2 linked regions of the Zymomonas mobilis subsp. mobilis ATCC 10988 genome follow. The protein of the gene in region 1 interacts with the protein of each later gene in a pairwise test. Links are inferred from orthologs where the notes say so. Each region holds a gene or a part of one and is shown in the gene's direction. Other genes may lie near its edges.

Region 1 (11,134 bases):
ATGCCGCTGGCATCCATCACGGGTTTGACAGCTTCATAAAAAACGCCATTGGGATTGGCAAAGTCGTTCTGATATTCAATCAGAAGAAGGGCTGTCTTTTTCGCTTTATCTGTGGTCACGCTATTTCCTTGGGTCGAAAAGAGGAAAAAGGATATTTTAGAAAATATCTTTGGCCTTGCGGAGTTTAGCCAATTCTTCGGGATTTTTTGCTCTCATAAAAGGATTGGTGGCTTTTTCGAGAGCAATAGTTGTTGGCAGAGTGATTTTACCTTGAGCGCGGAGAAGATCGACTTCTTTGACCCGTTTTTGCAAGGCCTGATTATCAGGATCAACAGTCAGCGCGAAATGGCCGTTATCCTGCGTATATTCATGGCCGCAATAGACCTTTGTTTCGGGAGGCAGAGCCGCAAAGCGTTGTAACGCCTGCCACATTTGTTCAGCCGTTCCTTCAAAAATCCGGCCGCAGCCCATTGCAAAAAGGGTGTCACCGCAGAAAAGAACATGATGATCGGGAATATAATAGGCGACATGGCCGAGGGTATGAGCTGGAATCGCCATAACTTTGGCAACAAGACTACCTAATCCGATTTCATCGCCTTCATCGACCTTGATATCAATAGCCGGTATCGGGTGGCTTTCATGAGAAGGCCCGATGACATCGCAACCGGTTTCAGCCTTGATGACTTCATTGCCGCCGGTATGGTCATTATGCCAATGGGTGTTCCATATCTGGGTTACTTCCCAGCCTTTTTTCTGAATAAAATCCAAGACGGGTTCAGCCTGTCCCGGATCAACCACTACAGTTTTATCGCTGACTTTGTCGTGAAGTAGCCAAATATAATTGGTTTCAAAGGCTGGCACCGCCACTATTTCGATAGTCATTTCAGATGTCCTTTTTCGGAAAAATGACGATAGGGCTGCTTCTACCAGCTACCCGTATTCGGCATGGATTTCCAAGGCTCTATCGGTTCCAGCTTGTCACCGGCCTGCAATAACTCGATTGAGATTTGATCCGGCGTTCTGACAAAAGCCATCCATCCATCACGAGGCGGACGGTTGATGACATAACCACCGTCAATCAGTTTTTGGCAGCTGTCGTAGATATTATCGACTTCAAAAGCGAGATGCCCAAAGTTGCGGCCGCCTTCATAGCCTTTTTCATCCCAATTCCACGTCAATTCGACCTGAACATTGTCATTCGGCACAGCCAGATAGATGAGCGTAAAGCGGCCTTCGTTATTATTGACCCGTCCTACTTCCTCAAGTCCAAGAAAACTGAAAAAACGAATAGTTTCATCAGGATCGGAAACCCTGATCATCGTATGAATATAACGCATCGCTCATGCCTTTCAGAACAGATTCTACCTTGGCCTGTAAAATACCGGCTTTTGCAAAATGACTGCAACCATTCTCTTTTATAGAAAAAAATACAGAAAAAGGCTGCCTTATCTGCATTCTCTTTGTTTTTTTATCCTATCACCGCTTATTGCTTTTATTTTTAAGATTTTGGCAGAAAAAGGCGCTTTCGTCTCAAAAATTTTAGGGTGCTTTGGGCGCTGTCGATTTTGGTTCTGTTGCGGCATTGGCTGGCATATCATCTATTTCAGAAAGTGCCTTGCGCGCGACCTCAGCAATTTCGGCGGAGGGATTGGCTCGAATAGTTCTTTCCCATGCTGATTTTGCTGTCTCTTTATCGCCAGAAAGGGCGTAAATCAGGCCTTTTTCAAAAGAAACATGGGTATCAAGTGGCGCGAATTTTTCTGCCTCGGTAATATCATTTTTGGCACGGGTCAAATCCCCTTGATGCCGTGCCAAAGTAGCTGACATGAGCCATGCGGTGGCATCTTTCGGAATAAGCTTGAGAGCTTTGTCGATATCCTGTCGGGCAATGGCATAGTCGCCCACCGCAACATCTGCGCGGGCGCGGTCGGATAGGGTATTGCCCCGCATTTTATCCGGCATAACCGGTGACATCAGCGCATGATCGAAAGCATTGCGCGCCGCCCCCGGGTCCTGATTAGCCAAGGCGGCATTTCCCGCTTGTGACCAGAAAATGGCAGAGCGGCCATCATGTTCAAGATCGGATTCCCTTGCGGCCTGTTCAAAGGAATCAACCCCCGCAGAATACCGACCAAGGGCGACATAGGCCATGCCCAAACATTGGTTGGCTAGCACACCTCCTGCACTTAAACGCCATGTATTAGCGATTTCGGCGGCCTGTTCGGGGTCGCGGTCAATCATATTAACGCATTGGTCATAGCGTTGTTTCAAGCTGGCATTTGGCACAATGACCTTTAGGGTCTCGTTATCTTGTTTTTCTTTTTTTCGATCACGGCTGTTTTTTTTTACGTTTTTTGCCGCTCCCGAAGGGGCTGATGTCGTGGTTTCTTTGGGAGAATTGGTCAGTTTGGGGGTGCTTTCTCGGGGGCCTGTTGCCAGAAAAACCGGTGATTTGGGCAAAGAAAGCGACGGGATTTCCGAGGCAGCTTCAACCGGTGCGCTATTGGCAGCCGGTGGAGCCATCTGGTCAGTGGCAGCGAGTAAAGCAAAAAGAGAAAGGATCATGATACCTGCTTTTTATCGGGAAATATCAGGCGGGAATTTCGGCCAATAATTCGGACAGAGTATTGATAATCAGATGAATATCCGAAGAACGTGACAGTCTATGATCGGCATCTTTGACCATCGTGACGCGAATATTATCAGAGGCCAGTTTTTCAGAAAGCATCAAGGCATTTTGCCATGGCACTTCTGTATCCTTTTGGCCTTGGATAAGACGGACAGGGCATTGAATGTCGATTTTTTGGGTCATGAGTAGATTTTTTTGACCACTTTCCCAAAAGGCGCGGGTGACAAAGACTTCATTACCGGCATCATCAACAGGGATAACTAATTTCCCCTGTTGTTCGATAATCGCCTTCTCCTTTTCAGAGAAACCCCATTCCGTGAAATCAGGCGCAGCAGCCAAGCCGACCAATCCCGCAATCCGTTCAGGGCGACGAAGTGCCGCCAACAACATCAGCCAGCCGCCCATAGAAGAGCCGACCAGAATAAGACGGCCTTCGGTGAGTTGGTCAATGACGGACAGGCAGTCTTCCAGCCATTCGGTCAGTGTACCGTCTTGAAAATCGCCTTCGCTTTCGCCGCAGCCGGAATAGTCAAAGCGCAGGCAGGAACGTTTCTTTTCAGCCGCCCATGCGCCGAGGGCGATGGCTTTGGAACCGTGCATATCGGACATATAGCCCGGTAGGAAGACGATGGTGGGGCCTGATCCTTCCAATTTATGATAGGATAACTGTTTCCCATGAGCCGATTTGATAAAAGCACTTGTCATCGTCGTAATAAGCCTACTTTAAAAAACTGTCAGTTCTGAAATAACGCCAGCTTACTTACTGGATTTATAAAGCTAATATCTTTAACGCTTTTTTTAGAAGGGGTCTATCTTAACTGCTAGAATCCTGTGGGCTTGCTATTGATGATATAATGTATCATTAGCGCAGATCAGAGGTTGCAACATAAGGGTAAGACCGCGCATAAGCCTCTGAAGCGGTTTTGCCGCTTCGATATTAACATCTTTGAAATAAAAGAAAGACGAGAATGGCTGAGAAGATCAGGATCACGCTTATTGACAATTCGGAGCGCGAGGTTCTGCAGGGCACTACTACCACCCAGATCGCCGCCTCTATTTCTACATCCCTTGCCAAAAAGGCTTTGGCCGCCCGTTTTAATGGTCAGATGATAGATCTTTCTCAGCCGCTTTTGGAAGATGGCCGGTTGGAAATCATTACGGCCGAAAATGAAGCCGAGGCGCTGGAACTGGTGCGGCATGATTATGCCCATATTTTGGCAGAAGCTGTCCAGAAATTATTCCCCGGAACCCAAATTACTTTTGGTCCAGTGACAGATGACGGCTTCTATTATGATTTTGCGCCGAAAGATCGGCCTTTCACCGAAGAAGATTTGCCGCTGATCGAAGCCGAAATGCGGAAAATTATCGCCCAGAATAATGCATTGGTGCGTGAAGTTTGGGAACGGGACAAGCTGATTTCCCTTTGGGAATCGCAGGGCGAAAAATTCAAGGCCGAATGGGCAAAAGAATTACCGGAAGGGCAGGAGCTGACTATCTATCGCGCCGGAGAGTGGTTCGATATGTGTCGGGGGCCTCATCTGCCTTCTACCGGAAAACTTGATCCAAAGGCCTTTAAGCTGACCCGTGTTTCGGGTGCCTATTGGCGTGGTGACCAGAATAATGCCATGTTGAGCCGTATTTACGGCACCGGTTGGTTAAACGCCAAGCAGCTGAAAGTGCATCTCGAAAGACTGGAAGAAGCCCAGAAACGCGATCATCGTCGTTTGGGTCAGGAAATGGATTTATTCCATTTACAGCAGGAAGCCCAAGGTTCGGTTTTCTGGCATCCGAATGGCTATACCATCTGGTTACAGTTGGAAGCCTATCTTCGTCGTCGCATGAAGAATGCCAATTATAAAGAAGTGAAAACGCCGCAATTGATGGATGCGGCTTTGTGGGAGGCTTCTGGACATTGGGGCAAATTCCGCGAGAATATGTTCGTCGTTCCTGACGAAATCCCAAGCACCGATCCAGATAAGCCGGTATTGTCGGGTAAGGGTAATCTGATGGCTTTGAAGCCGATGAACTGCCCTGCTCATATCCAGATTTTTAAACAGGGTATTCGTTCCTATCGCGAACTGCCTTTAAGAATGCTGGAATTTGGTTGCTGTCATCGCAATGAAGCCCATGGCGCTTTACATGGTTTGATGCGGGTTCGTCAGTTGACCCAAGATGATGCCCATATCTTCTGCACCGCCGAACAAATCGTTACCGAAACCAAAGATTTTGTGAATCTGTTGGATTCAATTTATCGCGATTTGGGCTTTACCAGCTATGCTGTGAAATTATCCTTGCGGCCTGAATTGCGTGCCGGTGATGATGAATTATGGGATAATGCTGAAAATGGTCTGCGCTCGGCTTTGGAACAGGTCGGTATTACCGATTATGAAGAATTGCCGGGTGAGGGCGCTTTTTATGGCCCGAAACTCGAATTCCATTTGACGGATGCAATTGGCCGGACATGGCAATGCGGCACCTTGCAGCTTGATTATGTTCTGCCGGAAAGACTGGATGCCAGCTATGTCGCCGAAGATGGTAGCCGCAAACGGCCTGTTATGCTTCATCGTGCGATTATCGGCACCTTTGAACGCTTTATCGGTATTTTGATCGAGCATCATGCCGGACGTTTCCCACTGTGGATGGCACCGGTTCAAGCCGTTGTGGCAACCATTGTTTCAGAAGCAGACAGCTTTGCTGAATCGGTTGTTGAAAAGATGAAAGCTGCCGGTTTGCGGGTCGTTTCCGACATTCGTAACGAAAAAATCAACTACAAGATTCGCGAACATAGTCTGACCAAAGTGCCGAATATTTTGGTGGTCGGTAAACGCGAAGCCGAAGAAGGCAAAGTGGCTATCAGAAAATTGGGCAGCCGCGACCAGATTATTCTTTCGGTTGATGAAGCAATTGCCTTATTGTTGGAGGAGGCCACCCCGCCCGATCTGAAATAAGTGAGGAAATTTTATGCCGGTATCTTTTTTATCCTTGGCTTCCCAGCCACAGATTATTGATTATCCGGCCATAAAAGAAGAAATCGCTTCGATTAAAAAGGTGGCAGCCGGTGATCCGGTTTCGGAATACCGTGCTGTCAGCCTTGTATTAAAACAGACCGTTTTAAAAGGACGGGAGGTTATTGCCGAGGCTTTGACCCGCCGCCCGCATCAAGGCCGAATTGCGGCTTTGAGTTATGCCTATCTTACCGATCAGATTATTCAGTTGGCCTTGTATGCCATGGTCGGCGATGACGAAAAAGCGACCGATAATCTGGTTATTTTAGCGGTGGGCGGATATGGCAGAGGTGAGATGGCACTGCATTCCGATGTGGATATCGCCTTTTTATCCCGACGATCACCCCGCAAAGCTCAAAAAAAATTGATTGAATCCTTGATATCCTTGCTTTGGGATGTCGGTTTACGGGTTAGCCAATCCCATCGCAGTTTAAGCGATATGGTAAAAATGGCGAAAAAAGATATCACGATCAGAACAGCTCTTTTAGAAAGTCGCTATCTGGTCGGTGATAAGGCGTTGTTTGAAGAGGCTTCGACCCGTTTTATCCAAAAGGTGGTTGCGGGTTCGGGGCGTGACTTTGTTGCTGCCAAATTATTGGAATGGGATGAGCGGCATTTGGCCCGTGGCGACAGCCGCTATCTGGTTGAACCGCATTTGAAAGAAGGCAAGGGCGGATTGCGGGATCTGCAAAGCCTGTTCTGGATCGCCAAATATTTGTATTTGGAAAAAGAAGCCCGTCATACGGTTCTGACTTCGCCTATTTTGACTGATTACGCCTTGGTAAAAGCCGATCTGATTGCGGGGCATGAGGCAAAAAGATTCCGTCGCTGCGAAAATTTTCTATGGGCAGTGCGCTGTCATTTGCATATTTTAGTTAAACGCCCCGAAGAAAGATTGAATTTTGATGTCCAGCGCAGTCTGGCTGAAAAGATGGGCTATCGCTCGAAATCGGGGAAATCAGCTGTCGAGCGCTTTATGCATCACTATTTTCTGGTCACGAAGATGGTCGGAAATCTGGCTGCGCTTTTCATTGATGCCTTGAAGGTTAACCATTATTTGAAGCCGAAAAGCAGGCGGTCGGGGGCTTCAAAACAGATTGATGGTTTTCCCGTTATTCAAGGCGAAATTGTCCTTGATGATGATTTTTTCTTTCGCCACAATCCGGCGGCTTTGATTACCCTTTTTGCCGTCGCCTATCGTCATCGTTTGGATATTCATCCTTTGACTTTACGCCAAGCCGGACGCGATGCCCGTCTGATTGACGAGGCGTTACAGAATAACCCTGTTTGTAATGCGGCTTTTTTAACGCTTTTTACCTTGCCTTATAATCCTGCCCCGATTTTGAAAATTATGAATAATACCGGCGTTTTAGGGCGGTTTATTCCTGATTTTGGCCGGATCGTCGCCCAGATGCAATTCGATATGTATCACCATTATACAGTCGATGAACATGCCATCCGAGCATTGGATATTTTATGGCAGATAGAAAACAACAAGCTTGAAGATTTATATCCTTTGGGAAGTCGGCTGTTTAAACAACTGAATGCCCGTCTTGTGCTATATATGGCTTTGTTTTTGCATGATATTGCCAAAGGCCGAGAGGGAAGTCATTCTGCTTTGGGCGCGGAAATCGCCTTACGTTTATGTCCGCGTTTCGGCTTAACTGCGGCTGAAACGAAGCTGGTGGCATGGCTGGTCAAAAATCATTTATTGATGTCTCATACCGCTTTTCAGCGTGATTTAGCGGATGCCAAAACGATTACTGATTTCGCAAATGCCGTCAAAAGTCCTGAAAGACTGCGTTTGTTATATCTTTTAACGGTGGCGGATATTTCGGCTGTTGGCCCCCATATCTGGAATAGTTGGAAGAACCAGTTATTGACCTCTCTCTATGAGGCTTGCTCTCAATGCCTTTTGGAGGGCCCGACCGGACATGGTGCCGGAAGGCGGCAGCGGATTGAAAACCGCCAGAATGATGTCAGTGAAAAGCTGGATTGGGATAAGGATTTATTCCATGCTTTGGTAAAGCGTTTGCCGGATGACTATTGGTTTTCAGAACGAACCGACGTCATTGCCGCCAATATGCAACAGATAATAGACACGGATAGTAAGGGGCAATCCATCTCGGTAAGGGGGCATGAGATGCCCGCTTATGATGCCACGATGATAAGTCTCTATGCGATCGATCATCCAGGGTTTTTCTACCGGATTTCTGGGGCTATCCATGCGACTGGCGGCAATATTCTTGATGCTCGTATTCATACGACCCGCGACGGTATGGCGATGGATAATTTATTAGTCCAAAATAGCCAAGGGGGCATGATTAAATCCGGTGAGCATCTGAACCGGATGATGCAGGCTATTGAGGATGCCGCGACCAGCCATATTCGAAGTAGCAATAAATTAGCAGCCCTCCGTCCGCCCCTCTTTTGGCGTGGCAAGGCGTTCCATGTCGAACCTTTGGTTTTTATTGACAATCAGGCTTCTGATCGCTTTACCGTCATTGAAGTCAACGCCCAAGACAGGCCTGCCTTGCTCCATGATCTGGGTTGCGCCCTGTTTAATGCCCGTTTAACGATTAGTTCGGCTCATATCGCCACTTATGGAGAACGGGCTGTCGATGTTTTCTATGTCTCTGATTTATTTTCCCATAAAATCACAAATCAGAATCGGTTGAAAGCAATCGAGAAACGGTTGCTTGCTGCGGCCGATGCAGCAAGAATAAGCGAGAAGTGAAATAATTTCTTACATTAGGCTTCTTTGTTTATAAATTTTGTCATATCAAAATAATAGCCGTGTAAAAATATCTGTATATTTTTGGGGAAAAATGGGAATAAAAGTTAAAAAATAGAGTGTCTCACTCTGCGGTATAATAATATTTAAATGAGGCTGTCATAATTTGAAACACAATGCCAACGATAGTGACACCGTGAAAAACAGAAAAAAACAAACGGTAGCCAAAGGCCAAACGGCCTCTTCCTTGCGTATGGAGCGGGTCTCGAAAAGATGCCGGAAGCTATTGCTGGCCGGATTTATGATGGCACCTTTATTCCCTGCCACGGCTCAAAATACTGGACAGGCGGCTACCAAGAATGAGGCCGTTTCTATCGAAACGCTTGAACAGGAAATCCGCCATATTGAGCAGGCGCAGGCGGCTTTGCAGCAAGATTTATTGGCAGTCAGACAGCAATTACTCGCAAAAAAACAACAGCAATCGACCATGGCTTCGGCTGGAGATCAGAAAAAAACGCCTGAAGCCGCTCCATCTAATGCGCCTATGCTGGCCAATAATGCTGTAACACCGCCAGCCAATAAAGTGAATGAGACTCCGGCGGATACTCATCTGGCTACGGCTGATAAAAATACCCCTGCTTTGACAACGGTAGCACCGGATTCTACTGCGACAGCCGCTACAAATCTAGGGAATAATAGCACGGCGCTTGCTTCCTCAGCGGCTCCCAATAAAAGCAATGCTGCTGATAGCAATAAAAGTCTCGATCTGGTGATGGATCCTTTCCAAAATCAGAGCGACCAATATGGTATGGCTAATTTAGGCAATGTGCCTTCGACATCGTCCAATACCAGCACCGATCAGGCAAAGGCAGATGCCGCTTTTGCTAGTAATGTAGGGGGTGATATTGCCCAGATTAGAGAGGGTGATAACGGCGCAGTCGAGTTATTCAAACACACGGATGTGCCGACGGAAGCTATTATTGCGCGCCATGCCCGCGATATTATTTCGATGACAGCCAATAACGGCGTGGGTCCGCATCCAAGAGAAACCGCCGGTGCGCAGTTGGCGGGTGCTTTGGGTGACCATGGCGTTTTCAATCTGGGCCCGATGACCTTTATTTTGGGTGGTTTTATTGATGCCTCTGGTCTGGTTTCAAACCGTCATATAGCCTCCGGCACCTTTAATTCATGGAAGTCGATGCCCTTTAAAAATAATCCTGACTATCATACCGCGAATACGGAAGCGAGCGCACGCTATACCCGATTGTCGCTATTGATGCGCGGCACGGTATCCCAACATTCGACGATTTCAGGTTTTGTTGAAACTGATTTCGGGGCTGGGGGGTCAACAACAAACCCCTATGAAAGTAGCAGTTATATTATCCGATTGCGCCAAGCCTATTTGGCATATGATGATAGTCGCTATAATTTCCATGTTTTGGGTGGTCAGGCATGGAGTTTGTTAACCCCGAACCGTGTCGGTATTACGCCTCGTCAGGAAAGTGTCGCTGAAACCGCGGAAGCCTCTATTCTAGCTGGGCAGACATGGGCAAGACAGTGGCAAGTTCGTGTAGCTAAAGACTGGTTTAACCATCGTTTTTGGGCCGCGATTTCTATTGAAAATCCGGCTACCATGTATGACACAACCGGTTTCACCAATAATGCCGGACGCATTGTTATGCCCAATGGTTCGACAACGACCATTACCTCAAATGGTGTCGGTTTGACCCAGCCATCGGCATATTCTGCCGAAGTGTCGCCCGATATTATCGGTAAATTGGCTTGGGATCCGGCTTGGGGGCATTATGAAGTTGTCGGTATTATGCATATGCCACATGATCGGGTAACCACGGCTGATGGTGTTGGGCATAATAATACGGTTCTGACCGGCGGTGGTGGTGGTTCTATGGTGTTGCCATTGATCCCGAAAAAGGTCGAATTGCGATTAGCTGGTTTGGTCGGGAAAGGGATCGGGCATTATGGTGCCGCCTTGTTACCCGATGCCACATTGGATGCCGAAGGGCGGCCTGTTCCTTTATGGAGTATGCAGGCAACCGCTGGTATTATGGGGCATGTTACACCACGGCTTGATCTTTATGGCTATTACGGAATTCAGGAATCTGGGCGTTCTTATTTCACCGAGAATGGGCACGATTATGGGTACGGTAATCCGCTTTATAATAACAGCGGTTGTAATACCGAGCTTTCGACGGCTTGTGTTGGTAGCACAAAACGGATTAGTGAAGCGACAATTGGTGGCTGGTGGCGTTTCTTGAAAGGCCATTATGGCACGGTTCAGGCCGGTGTCCAATTAGCCTATTCTACCCGCGAGGCATGGCGTGGCACTGGCGGTTCACCGACAACGCATATGAGCGAATTATTCTTGAGTTTGCGCTATTTGCCATTCCAGTAAAAAGATTTGGAAAGGACAAGTTTTTTCATATCTGGGATGTTTTTAAGGCATCAGGGTTAAAATGCCCGTCTAGAATTTCGAGAAAACTTGTCTGTGTTCCTTCCTCTTGCGTCAGTAATTCTATTAGCGCCGTGACAGAAGAAGGCTTGTCAGCGAAAGATTGTCTTTTTCTTTCGGCCTGCGCGGTAGGGCTATCCTTTTGCCCTGTGGTTAACCGTTCAGATAAAATTTTGAAGATTTCGATGCTTTCTTCGGAAAAATTTACATCATTTTTCATCAAAGAGATGCCTTGTCTTTCATATTCCGGTTAAAACAGATAACGCATCATACCAGCTTTTTTCTTCTTAAACAGA
Region 2 (10,549 bases), 580 kb from region 1 along the record:
AGGGTAATATATCGCTTCATAACATGTTAAGGTCATCAAGAAGACGTATAAAGACAGACTATAAGCTACTGAAAAATTGACGGTAAATTTTATAGGCCTAATCTGCTGAAATAGCTGTCTCGCCTAGTGAACGGAGCAAAAAATGACATCAGGTCCATTAGAAGCACTCGAAAATGACTACGCTGATATTCGGGATGAAGTCCGCAAATTATGCGCCGAATTCCCCGGCGAATATTGGCGGAAGCTTGATCGGGAAAGTGCGTATCCTACCGAATTTGTAAAAACACTAAGTGATGCGGGTTATTTGGCCGCTCTGATCCCTGAAGAATTTGGCGGATCGGGCTTACCGCTTTCTGCCGGGGCAGCCATTCTCGAAGAGATTCAGCATTGCGGCGGCAATGCTGGTGCTTGTCATGCCCAGATGTATATTATGGGCGCATTGTTACGCCATGGTAATGACGAGCAGAAGAAAAAATATCTGCCCAAGATTGCTTCTGGTGAATTACGTCTTCAGGCTTTCGGGGTTACCGAACCCACTAGCGGGACTGACACGACTTCGCTCAAGACTTTCGCTGAGAAAAAAGGCGACAAATATATTGTGAATGGTCAGAAAATCTGGACATCCAGAGCTGAACATTCCGATCTGATGCTGCTTTTGGCGCGGACAACGCCGAAAGATCAAGTCGAGAAAAAGACAGATGGTTTGTCGGTCTTTTTGGTCGATATGCGAAAAGCCTTAGCCGATGGTGGCATGACCATTCGTCCCATTCGGGCAATGATGAATCATTCTACGACCGAAGTTTTCTTTGATAATATGGAAATTCCGGCTGAAAATCTGGTCGGCGAAGAAGGTAAGGGTTTCCGTTATATTCTGTCAGGTATGAATGCCGAACGCGTTCTTATTGCTTCGGAATGTATCGGTGATGCCAAATGGTTCATCGAAAAAGCCCGCGATTATTCCAGTGAACGGGTTGTTTTCGGTCGGCCTATCGGTGCCAATCAGGGCATCCAATTTCCGATTGCCCGTGCCTATGCGCAAATGCGGGCTGCCGAATTGATGGTTTATCATGCGGCTCATCTTTTTGAACAGGGCGAGCGGGCAGGTGCCGAAGCCAATATGGCAAAAATGCTGTCAGCTGAAGCCTCATGGGCAGCGGCTGAAGCCTGTGTTCAGACCTTGGGTGGCTTTGCCTTTGCCGAAGAATATGATGTTGAACGGAAATTCCGCGAAACCCGACTCTATCAGGTCGCCCCGATTTCAACGAATTTGATTTTGGCTTTCCTTGGTCAGCATGTTCTTGGAATGCCGCGTTCTTACTAAAATTTTTCTTTTCCCGATAGGATAGCTGGAGAGGTGACTCTCCGGCTTTTTGCAGGAGGCTTTATGAATAGCACCTCTTCATCAGAGACTGAGTTGGATGTCGAGTTTTTGCGGGGATGGATCGGCCGTGAGATGACGGCGGAAGATGTCATTTTGGAAGAATTGGCCAAACGCTATATTGCGGTTCTTGACTTGCCCCCATCTGCCTTGAATGAAGGCGCGATTGCTCCACAGCTTATTCATTTCTGTTTGGCTCCGACTGTTGTTTCGGGAAAAGAATTAGGGGCTGACGGCCATCCCTCCAAAGGCGGATTTTTACCGCCTGTCCCATTGCCTCGTCGAATGTGGGCAGGGGGCGACATCCATTTCCTTTCGCCTTTACATATCGGGGAAAGGCTTTGCCGTCATAGCCGTATTGTTGATGTTGTGCCGAAAAAAGGCCGTAGCGGTCTTCTTTGCTTTGTAACCGTCGAGCATGAAATGAAAGTAGAAGGCGAGCTCAGAATACGGGAAAGGCAGGATATCGTGTATCGGGAAGCCGCTACCAAGCCTGCACCGCAGCCAGCAACGCCTTTGCCCGCTGTCGGGCGAGGTGAGCATAGTCAGGATATTATACCGACTACGCCTTTGCTGTTCCGTTATTCAGCCATTACCTTCAACAGCCATCGTATTCACTATGACCGGAATTATGCGGTTAATGAAGAACATTATCCCGCCTTGGTCGTCCACGGTCCTTTACAGGCTTCGCTGCTGATTCATTTCGCGGCCAAAATTAAGAAAGCCCAGCCCAAGCAGTTTCTCTTCCAAAGCCGATCACCTTTATTTGATAATGCCGATTTTTCTTTGAATGCCCAAGAAAATGAAAAAGGTTTGTCTTTGTGGACGTGCAAGGATGGCGGGGCTATCGCCATGAAGGCAGAGGCCATATTCGATGACTAATTTTTCTTGTATCGCCCCGATTTTTGTACCGGCTTCTCGCCCTGAACGCTTCTCAAAAGCGGCGGCAAGCGGTGCCGATGCTGTTATTATTGACCTTGAAGATGCGGTTGCCGAAAAAGACAAAGAGCAAGCCAGAGCCTCTCTTGATACCGCTTTTACGGATTTACCCGTTTTTGTCAGAATCAATGGTGCGGATACCGCTTGGCATCAGGCTGATATAGAGGCCATTTCAGCTTTGCCTGATCTGGCAGGCGTTATTTTTCCGAAAGCCGAAATCGGTGCTGCTTTGACTTCTTTGGCAGATCGGTTGAATGATAAGGTTGCTCTGATTGCCTTGATCGAAACAGCGCAAGGCTTGGCTGATGCCCGTCAATTGGCGCAAATAGATTCAGTCAAAAGACTGGCTTTCGGGTCTATTGATTTCTGTGCCGATATGGGCTGTTCACATAGCCGCGAAGTCTTGTTATCCGCTCGTAGTGAATTGGTTCTGGCTTCCCGACTGGGAAGAAAGATTGCGCCTTTGGATGGCGTGACCGCGACCATTGATGATCCAGCACCGATTGAGGCAGATGCTCGCTATGCGCGTAGTCTTGGTTTTGGTGGAAAATTATGTATTCATCCTCGTCAGATTACGCCGATTTTTAAAGGATTTCGACCAGACGATAGTGAAATCGCGTGGGCACATCGCGTTCTATCTGCGGGGGAGGGTGCTCAACGGGTTGATGGGGCAATGGTTGATGAACCAGTACGGATTCGCGCCCGTGCTATTTTGGCTCGTGCTGAAAAAATGAAGGCAACACAATAATATTGCACAATAGCTAAGGAATATTTCTAGTCTTTGATGATGGAAAATGCTGCTTCAGCTAGGCATTTTCCATCAAAAAACAGTTTAACCTTCTTTGGAAGGCTCAAACTAGCAAATCTTAGCGAGAGATCACCTGACTATTTTCGCTGGTAATTTGAGGTGTATTGCCTGAAAAATCGACGGAAAGTACAAAAGAGGCCTTCCCATGTGAAGCCGCTTTTCTTTCTGGGCTTTGGGCATCAAATTCCAAAGTCCCCATGGATTGGCATATCATATTCGTTTGGTTGCATTGATGGGTAACCGTATCCGTTAATAATCGATAAGAGCGGATTGGCCATCTTGTCAGATAAGTCCGTTTTTGAGCGATAATTTGATTCAAAGATTGGGATTTTCCAAAAAAATCAACGACTGGTTTATAATGCGCCATCATCCAGGGAATGGCTTGTTCTGGTGACTGTTCAGCAATCTGGTAATATTCTGACAAGAAATTAGTAGCCTGTGCGTCGAGATCGTTATCTTTAGAGGCTGCCTCTTTCGGTTGCGGTTGAGGAAAACTGATTGTCGGTTTTTCTGATCTGTCCACTGGTTCTGTGGATGGAATATAATCAGGTCTTTTCGTTGGAACGGTGTTGTTTTTGAGGTCAGACTCCAGTTTCAATAATAGAGGGTCTGTCAGGGAATAGCCTAAAACTTTTTGCTGTTTTGCATCATAAGAGCAGTAGAGCGTTATGTGAGAAAAACCGCCAAAAGCGTTTGCCAGTTTGGCACGGGTGCTGACCAGTGTCAGGACGTAGGGGGCTTCGGAATGGGTCGTCAATTTATCGAAGCGCTGACCATTAACGCCTTTGGCGTCATCATCCCATGAAAAATCATGGAGTTCGATTTCTCTTAAATAATCATTGGCACCGTCGGCGCAGGCCGCATGTGCCTCATCACCGAATTCAGTTTCTAAGGCATGAGGGTCATTTGCATGCTGCTCAAGGAAGTCTGGGTCATGCCGTGCCGATTTTTGTGCAGATTGTTCGCTGTTGCGAGAGTTGTTGTCCGTATCGCCATTATGACAGGATGAAAGGCCGCCAATAGCAGCGAAAAGAACAATAGATGGCAGTAATGTGAGTCTCATTATGATTCGATACCGAAATATCGAAAAACTATCTATGTATTTTCAGGGAGGAATTATCCGAAATGCCGAATAAGAAAAAAGCCCGATCATGCGGGCTGTGTCTTGTTCTAAAATTGTAGAATTTTTTCCTGAAACAGGAAAATGGCGGAGACGGAGGGATTCGAACCCTCGGTAGGGGTTGTACCCCTACGACGGTTTAGCAAACCGTTGGTTTCAGCCACTCACCCACGTCTCCAGCGCTTCAATGATGGCTTGTGAAAAGGGGCTATAACCATCTCCTGATCTATGATCAATAACCCAATGCAAAGAAAAGCGATTTTTTTTATAAAAAATGCATTTTAAAGCAAAAAAATCAGACTTTTGGGTGTTTCTGTTCCAAAAGCTTAATGTGTTTTTGGTCAATCTAATGGCCAAAATGTTATTTTATAGTCTGGATGAAAATATTTCAGCTGAAGATAGCGGCTATTTTATCTTCCTCGGAAAGGCCTTTGATCGATTTATTAAAAAAACTCCGCCTCGGAAGGCGGAGTTAAAAAGTTTGATAGATTATCTGTTGTTTTGATGAGCGTTAATCCGCCAGATGGCTGATAACAAAACTATAGGCTTCGGCGGTTTCTTCCAAACGGGCATAGCGTCCTGATTTTCCGCCATGACCTGCGCCCATGTTGATTTTGCATAATAATTCATTGTTATCGCTTTTGGTGGCTCGTAAGCGCGCTGTCCATTTGGCGGGTTCCCAATAGGTAACGCGCGGATCATTCAAGCCGCCGGTAATAAGCATTGGTGGATAGGGTTGTGCCTTTACATTATCATAAGGGCTGTAAGACAAGATAAGATCAAATGCCTTTTCATCGGTAATCGGGTTGCCCCATTCCGGCCATTCTCCCGGTGTCAAAGGCAGACTTTCATCCAGCATTGTATTCAGAACATCGACAAAAGGCACTTCGGCGACAACAGCACCCCATAAATTTGGGTCAGTATTGCTGACGACACCCATCAATTCACCACCGGCAGACCCTCCGTGAATCGCGATTTTTCCGGATTTGGTGAAATGATGTTCAATTAGGCCTTTGGCGACATCGCTAAAATCATGGAAGCTGTTCCAGCGTTTCTCCAATTTACCGTCCAAATACCATTGATAACCGAGATCATCGCCGCCGCGAATATGGGCAATGGCATAGGCAAAACCCCGATCCAGCAAGCTAAGGCGACTGGTCGAGAAATAGGGCGCGATGCTGATGCCATAAGCCCCATAACCATAAAGCAGTAATTTACCTTCGCCGTCTTTTTCAAAGTCTTTCCGATAGACCACCGTGACCGGCACAGAAACACCATCCCGTGCCTTTATCATCAGCCGTTCACTGCTATAGGCTTCGGGATCATAGCCCGAAGGGACTTCCTGCCTTTTTAAGAAGCGAAGCGTCTTTGAATCAGGATCATAATCATAAATGGTAGGTGGTGTGACCATCGATTCATAACGCAGACGGTAATAGACCGGATCATAGGCAGGGTTATGGTCAAAGCTAACGCTGTAGCTGGCTTCAGGAAATTCGATATATTCCAATTGGCCATCTGGATGACGAAGGATGATTTGATCCAAGCCTTCTTTCCGAGCGGATAAAAGCAGATGATCAGAAAAGGCATGCAAGCCCGTCAAATATAAGAGGTCGGAGCCCGCGATTTCAGTCTGCCAATCCGAAGCTGTATCAAAGCTGGCACTAGCCAATCTGAAATTGACATGATTGTCATTGGTTAGAATCCAGAGTTTACCTTGCCCGCTATCAACCGAATAAAGTCGTCCTGTTTTTCGTGGGCTGATAAGGTCAGGTGGGCTGTCGATATCATCTGTCGGGATAAGGTAAATCTCACTGGTCTGGTGATTACCGGATTCAAGGAAAATCCACTGTCTATCCTGACTGCGGGATAGAGAAACCCGAAAGCCATCATCCTGTTCGCGGTAGATTTCGCGATCTTGGCTACTGTCTTCCCCGATGATGTGACGCATTGCCCGATAATTACGCCAATTATCATTAACCTCGGTATAAAGCACGGCACGGGAATCGGCTGACCAGACAACCGCACCATTGACGACTGAACTGACGGTTTCAATATCCTTGCCGCTTTCAAGGTCGCGGATTTGTAAGGTAAAGCGTTCGGCACCGTTATTGTCACATGTCCAAGCCGCAAGACGTCCGTCAGGGCTGATACTCAAAGCACCCAGACGGAAATAATCATAGCTCTCAGCCTCGGCGGCTTCATCAATCAGAATTTGTTTTTTATCTTCTGTGTCAGCCATCAAACGGCGATACCATGCTCGATATTGACTTCCCGATTGGAAAGACCACCAATAAAGATAGTCTCCATCCTGCCATGGAACGGCCTGTTCATCCTCTTGTAATCGGGCTTTCATCTCCGAAAATAATTGGCCAGTCAAAGCAGCCCGAGGCTTCATCGCCTGTTCGAAAAAAGCGTTTTCCTGTTTGAGGTAATCGAGAATGTCCGGATCATCGACCGTAGGGTAATGCGGGTCTTTCAGCCAGGCATATTCATCCTGAAGCGTTTTACCGTGGAGTGTAAAACTATGGGCTCTTTTTTGGGCAACCGGAGGGCTAGGCAAAGCGGATGATTGCGACACAGAAAATCACCTTTATTTATAATTTCTGACATTGTCAGATATATTATGACGATATGATCTGACAGTATCAGAAAGTAATGTTATTATAGCTGCGTTTTATAAGAAGATAGGTCGAAGGAAGAACATGTCCAGTCACAGACAACGTTTAGGGGCGTTAAGAACAGAGTTAGCCCGCGAAAATCTGAATGGTTTTTTTGTCCCTTTGACCGATGAGCATATGAGCGAATATATCGGTGCCTATGCCTGTCGACTGGAATGGTTAACCGGATTTGGTGGTTCTGCTGGTTCTGCGGTCGTCTTAGAAGGACAGGCGGCTATTTTTGTTGATGGCCGTTATACTATTCAGGTCACAGAACAGGTCGATCCTGAATTATGGTCATATAAATCTTTACCCGCTGATGACCCTGTTGCATGGGCGATTGCTCATTTGAAGGCGGGGGACAGAATTGGATATGATCCTTGGTTAGCTAGCCTAGGATGGGAAAAACAAGCTCGCCGCCGTCTGGACGCTCAAAAAATTGAATTGGTGGCGCTACCGACAAATCCGATAGATGCTATCTGGTCTGACCGGCCTTTACCGTCTCAAGCACCGGCCTTTATTCAACCTGAAAATTTGGCGGGTAAAACTTCCGAGCAGAAACGGCATGAAGTCGCGGAATGGTTGAATGCAAAACAGGCAGATACGCTGGTTTTAACAGCACTCGATTCAATCGCGTGGCTGTTTAATATGCGCGGCAGTGATGTCAGCTGCACGCCAGTAGCTCTAGCTTTTGCCCTGACCCATAAAGATGGCTCGGCTGATTTATTTATTGATCCGGCAAAAACGGATGATGCTTTGAAAGAAGCTATGGGGAATGCGGTTCATTTCCACGATCAAGCGGATTTTCCTGATGCTTTAAAAGCATTATCTGGGAAATCGGTTATTGTTGATCCTGAAAGAACGGTAGCCGCTATTACCGCTTTGTTGCAGGACGGCGGCGCGCGCCTTTCCTATGACCGTGATCCAGTTGTTTTGATGAAGGCGATTAAAAACCGCGCCGAGATTGAAGGCCATCGCCAAGCCCAACTTTGGGATGCGGTCGCTCTTGCAAAATTTTTCTATTGGTTATCCCAAACGGCACCAAAAAGGCAGCTGACCGAATTATCAGCAGCTGAAAAACTACTGTCCTTCCGTCAGGAAAGCGGTCATCTGGTCGACCTGTCTTTTGAAACGATTTCTGCCGCGGCGGCGCATAGTGCTATTCCTCATTATCGGGTGACAGAAGCCAGCAATCTGCCTTTGAAAAAAGATGAAATTTATCTGGTGGATTCCGGCGGGCAATATCCGAATGGCACGACTGATGTGACCCGCACGGTAATCATCGGCACCCCTACCGAAGAAATGAAACAGCGTTTTACGCTGGTATTAAAAGGGCATATCGCTTTGGCAACAGCCGTCTTTCCGGCCGGCACATCGGGGGGGCAATTAGACAGTTTTGCGCGCCAATATCTCTGGCGGGCAGGCGTTGATTATGCTCATGGGACGGGACATGGCGTAGGTGCCTTTTTATCCGTGCATGAAGGCCCGCAACGTATTTCGCCATCTGGTGGCGCTTTTTCTGGCGGGAACGAGGTTCTGCGGGCGGGTATGATCCTGTCTAATGAGCCGGGTTATTATAAATCAGGCGCCTTCGGTATTCGTATCGAGAATTTGTTGCTGGTTAAGCCCGTTGAGGTCGCAGAGGCAGAAAAACCTTGCCTTGCCTTCGAGACATTAAACTTCACGCCAATAGACAGAAATCTGATTAATTCCTCTCTTTTGAGCGAATCAGAAATAAGCTGGCTGAACCAATATCATCAGGAAGTTTGTCAAAAACTGTTACCTTTCCTGTCCATGCAGGAAGCCGAATGGCTGAAAGCCGCGACCGCGCCTTTGAGGGGATAGTGATTATATGAAAAATATTAGAGGACGCAATCTTTTTAATAAAAAATAGGTTATATTTTATATAATCCTTGCGAGAAGTTTGGCGTAACTGTAACAACAATACGTTTGAATGCGCGGGATAGAGGAAGCGCTTGTGAAAAAAATTGAAGTCGTCATCAAGCCTTTTAAACTGGAAGACGTTAAGGCCGCTCTGACGGATGCCGGTATATCCGGTATTACCGTTACAGAGACACGTGGATACGGCCGTCAGAAAGGGCATACCGAGTTATATCGGGGCGCTGAATATGTCGTCGACTTTCTGCCCAAGGTAAAACTGGAAACAGTGGTGCCGGACGAATTGGTAGAAAATGTGGTCGAGGCTGTCACAGTGGCTGCCAGAACAGGCCGTATCGGGGACGGAAAGATTTTTATAAGCGATGTGTTGGACGCTATCCGTATTCGTACCGGAGAGAGAGGTATCGAAGCGATTTAAGCTGCACTGGTTAATTGTAAAGAACAGGCTTTTAAGCTACGCACATCTGTTTTTCGTCTCTCCCCTGTCAGGACATTAAAGGGTAATCATATTATGGCCAATTCGGCATCTGATCTGCTTAAGCTTATCAAGGAAAAAGAAATCGACTGGGTCGATCTGCGTTTCACCGACCCCAAAGGCAAATGGCAACATCTGACCATGGCAAGCACGGTTGTCGGTGAAGACGATCTGAATGACGGTTTTATGTTTGACGGTTCTTCCATTGAAGGATGGAAAACGATCAACGAAAGCGACATGATCCTGAAACCTGATCTGGACGCTTTTTACATTGATCCTTTCTCGGCATCCCCAATGCTGATTTTGATCTGCGATATTGTTGAACCTGCAACGGGCGAATTTTACAGCCGCGACCCGCGTTCGACCGCTAAGCGGGCAGAAGCCTATGTTAAAACTTTGGGTCTGGGTGATACTGTTTACATTGGCCCTGAAGCTGAATTTTTCCTGTTTGATGATGTCCGTTTTGACAGTGGCTATAACGGCAGCTTCTATCGGGTTGATGATATCGAATTGCCGACCAACAGCGGTCGCGAATATGACAATGGGAACCTTGCTCATCGTCCGGGCGTCAAAGGCGGTTACTTCCCAGTTGCTCCGGTTGATTCCGCTGTTGATATCCGTAGCGAAATGGTCTCAACGATGTTGGAAATGGGTCTCCCCATGGACAAACATCACCATGAAGTGGCACCTGCCCAGCATGAATTAGGTTTAACCTTTGGCACGCTCACGCAGACGGCTGATCGTATGCAGGTCTATAAATATGTCGTGCATCAGATTGCACAGGCCTATGGCAAGACCGCAACCTTTATGCCCAAGCCGATTTCCGGTGATAACGGTTCTGGCATGCATACCCATATTTCTATCTGGGATGGTGGTAAGCCGACTTTTGCCGGTTCTGAATATGCTGGCTTGTCCGAAAATGCCCTGTATTTTATCGGTGGTATTATCCGCCACGCCAAAGCTATCAATGGTTTGACCAATCCGTCAACCAACAGCTACAAACGTCTGGTTCCGGGTTTTGAAGCGCCTGTTCTTTTGGCCTATTCTGCCCGTAACCGCTCTGCTTCCTGCCGTATTCCTTATGGTACCGGTGAAAAATCTCGCCGCGTTGAAATCCGCTTCCCGGATGCAACCGCCAACCCGTATCTCTGCTATACGGCTCTGTTGATGGCTGGTATCGACGGTATTCAGAACAAGATTCATCCGGGTGAAGCCATGGATTGCAATCTTTATGATCTGCCGCCGGAAGAATTGGCCAAGGTTCCGACCGTAG

The links.
Region 2: the proteins of ZMOB_RS02710 (region 1) and ZMOB_RS05265 interact in binary tests that used the Escherichia coli proteins (3 or more experiments, as listed by UniProt). The link is inferred for Zymomonas mobilis subsp. mobilis ATCC 10988 from one-to-one orthologs.

What each region holds. Positions count from the first base shown.
Region 1 is NC_017262.1:608,198-619,331, reverse strand. What follows is about bases 5,254-8,571. They hold ZMOB_RS02710 ([protein-PII] uridylyltransferase), read left to right. Parts: upstream 5,254-5,590; coding sequence 5,591-8,371; downstream 8,372-8,571. Other genes in these bases: ZMOB_RS02705 (RodZ family helix-turn-helix domain-containing protein), read left to right, coding at 8,535-8,571; thrS (threonine--tRNA ligase), read left to right, coding at 5,254-5,577. In the rest of the region: ZMOB_RS02740 (cysteine hydrolase family protein), read right to left, coding at 1-119; gloB (hydroxyacylglutathione hydrolase), read right to left, coding at 157-882; ZMOB_RS02730 (VOC family protein), read right to left, coding at 924-1,337; ZMOB_RS02725 (tetratricopeptide repeat protein), read right to left, coding at 1,540-2,565; ZMOB_RS02720 (alpha/beta fold hydrolase), read right to left, coding at 2,591-3,334; more of thrS, read left to right, coding at 3,598-5,253; more of ZMOB_RS02705, read left to right, coding at 8,572-10,781; ZMOB_RS02700 (hypothetical protein), read right to left, coding at 10,807-11,058.
Region 2 is NC_017262.1:1,181,263-1,191,811, forward strand. The notes cover bases 7,817-10,549. They hold ZMOB_RS05265 (P-II family nitrogen regulator), read left to right. Parts: upstream 7,817-8,880; coding sequence 8,881-9,219; downstream 9,220-10,549. Other genes in these bases: ZMOB_RS05260 (aminopeptidase P family protein), read left to right, coding at 7,817-8,747; glnA (type I glutamate--ammonia ligase), read left to right, coding at 9,313-10,549. Also shown: ZMOB_RS05225 (acyl-CoA dehydrogenase family protein), read left to right, coding at 143-1,321; ZMOB_RS05230 (HTD2 family dehydratase), read left to right, coding at 1,385-2,260; ZMOB_RS05235 (HpcH/HpaI aldolase/citrate lyase family protein), read left to right, coding at 2,253-3,065; ZMOB_RS05240 (hypothetical protein), read right to left, coding at 3,184-4,188; ZMOB_RS05255 (S9 family peptidase), read right to left, coding at 4,757-6,823; more of ZMOB_RS05260, read left to right, coding at 6,948-7,816. UniProt on the Escherichia coli protein: P-II indirectly controls the transcription of the glutamine synthetase gene (glnA). P-II prevents NR-II-catalyzed conversion of NR-I to NR-I-phosphate, the transcriptional activator of GlnA. When P-II is uridylylated to P-II-UMP, these events are reversed.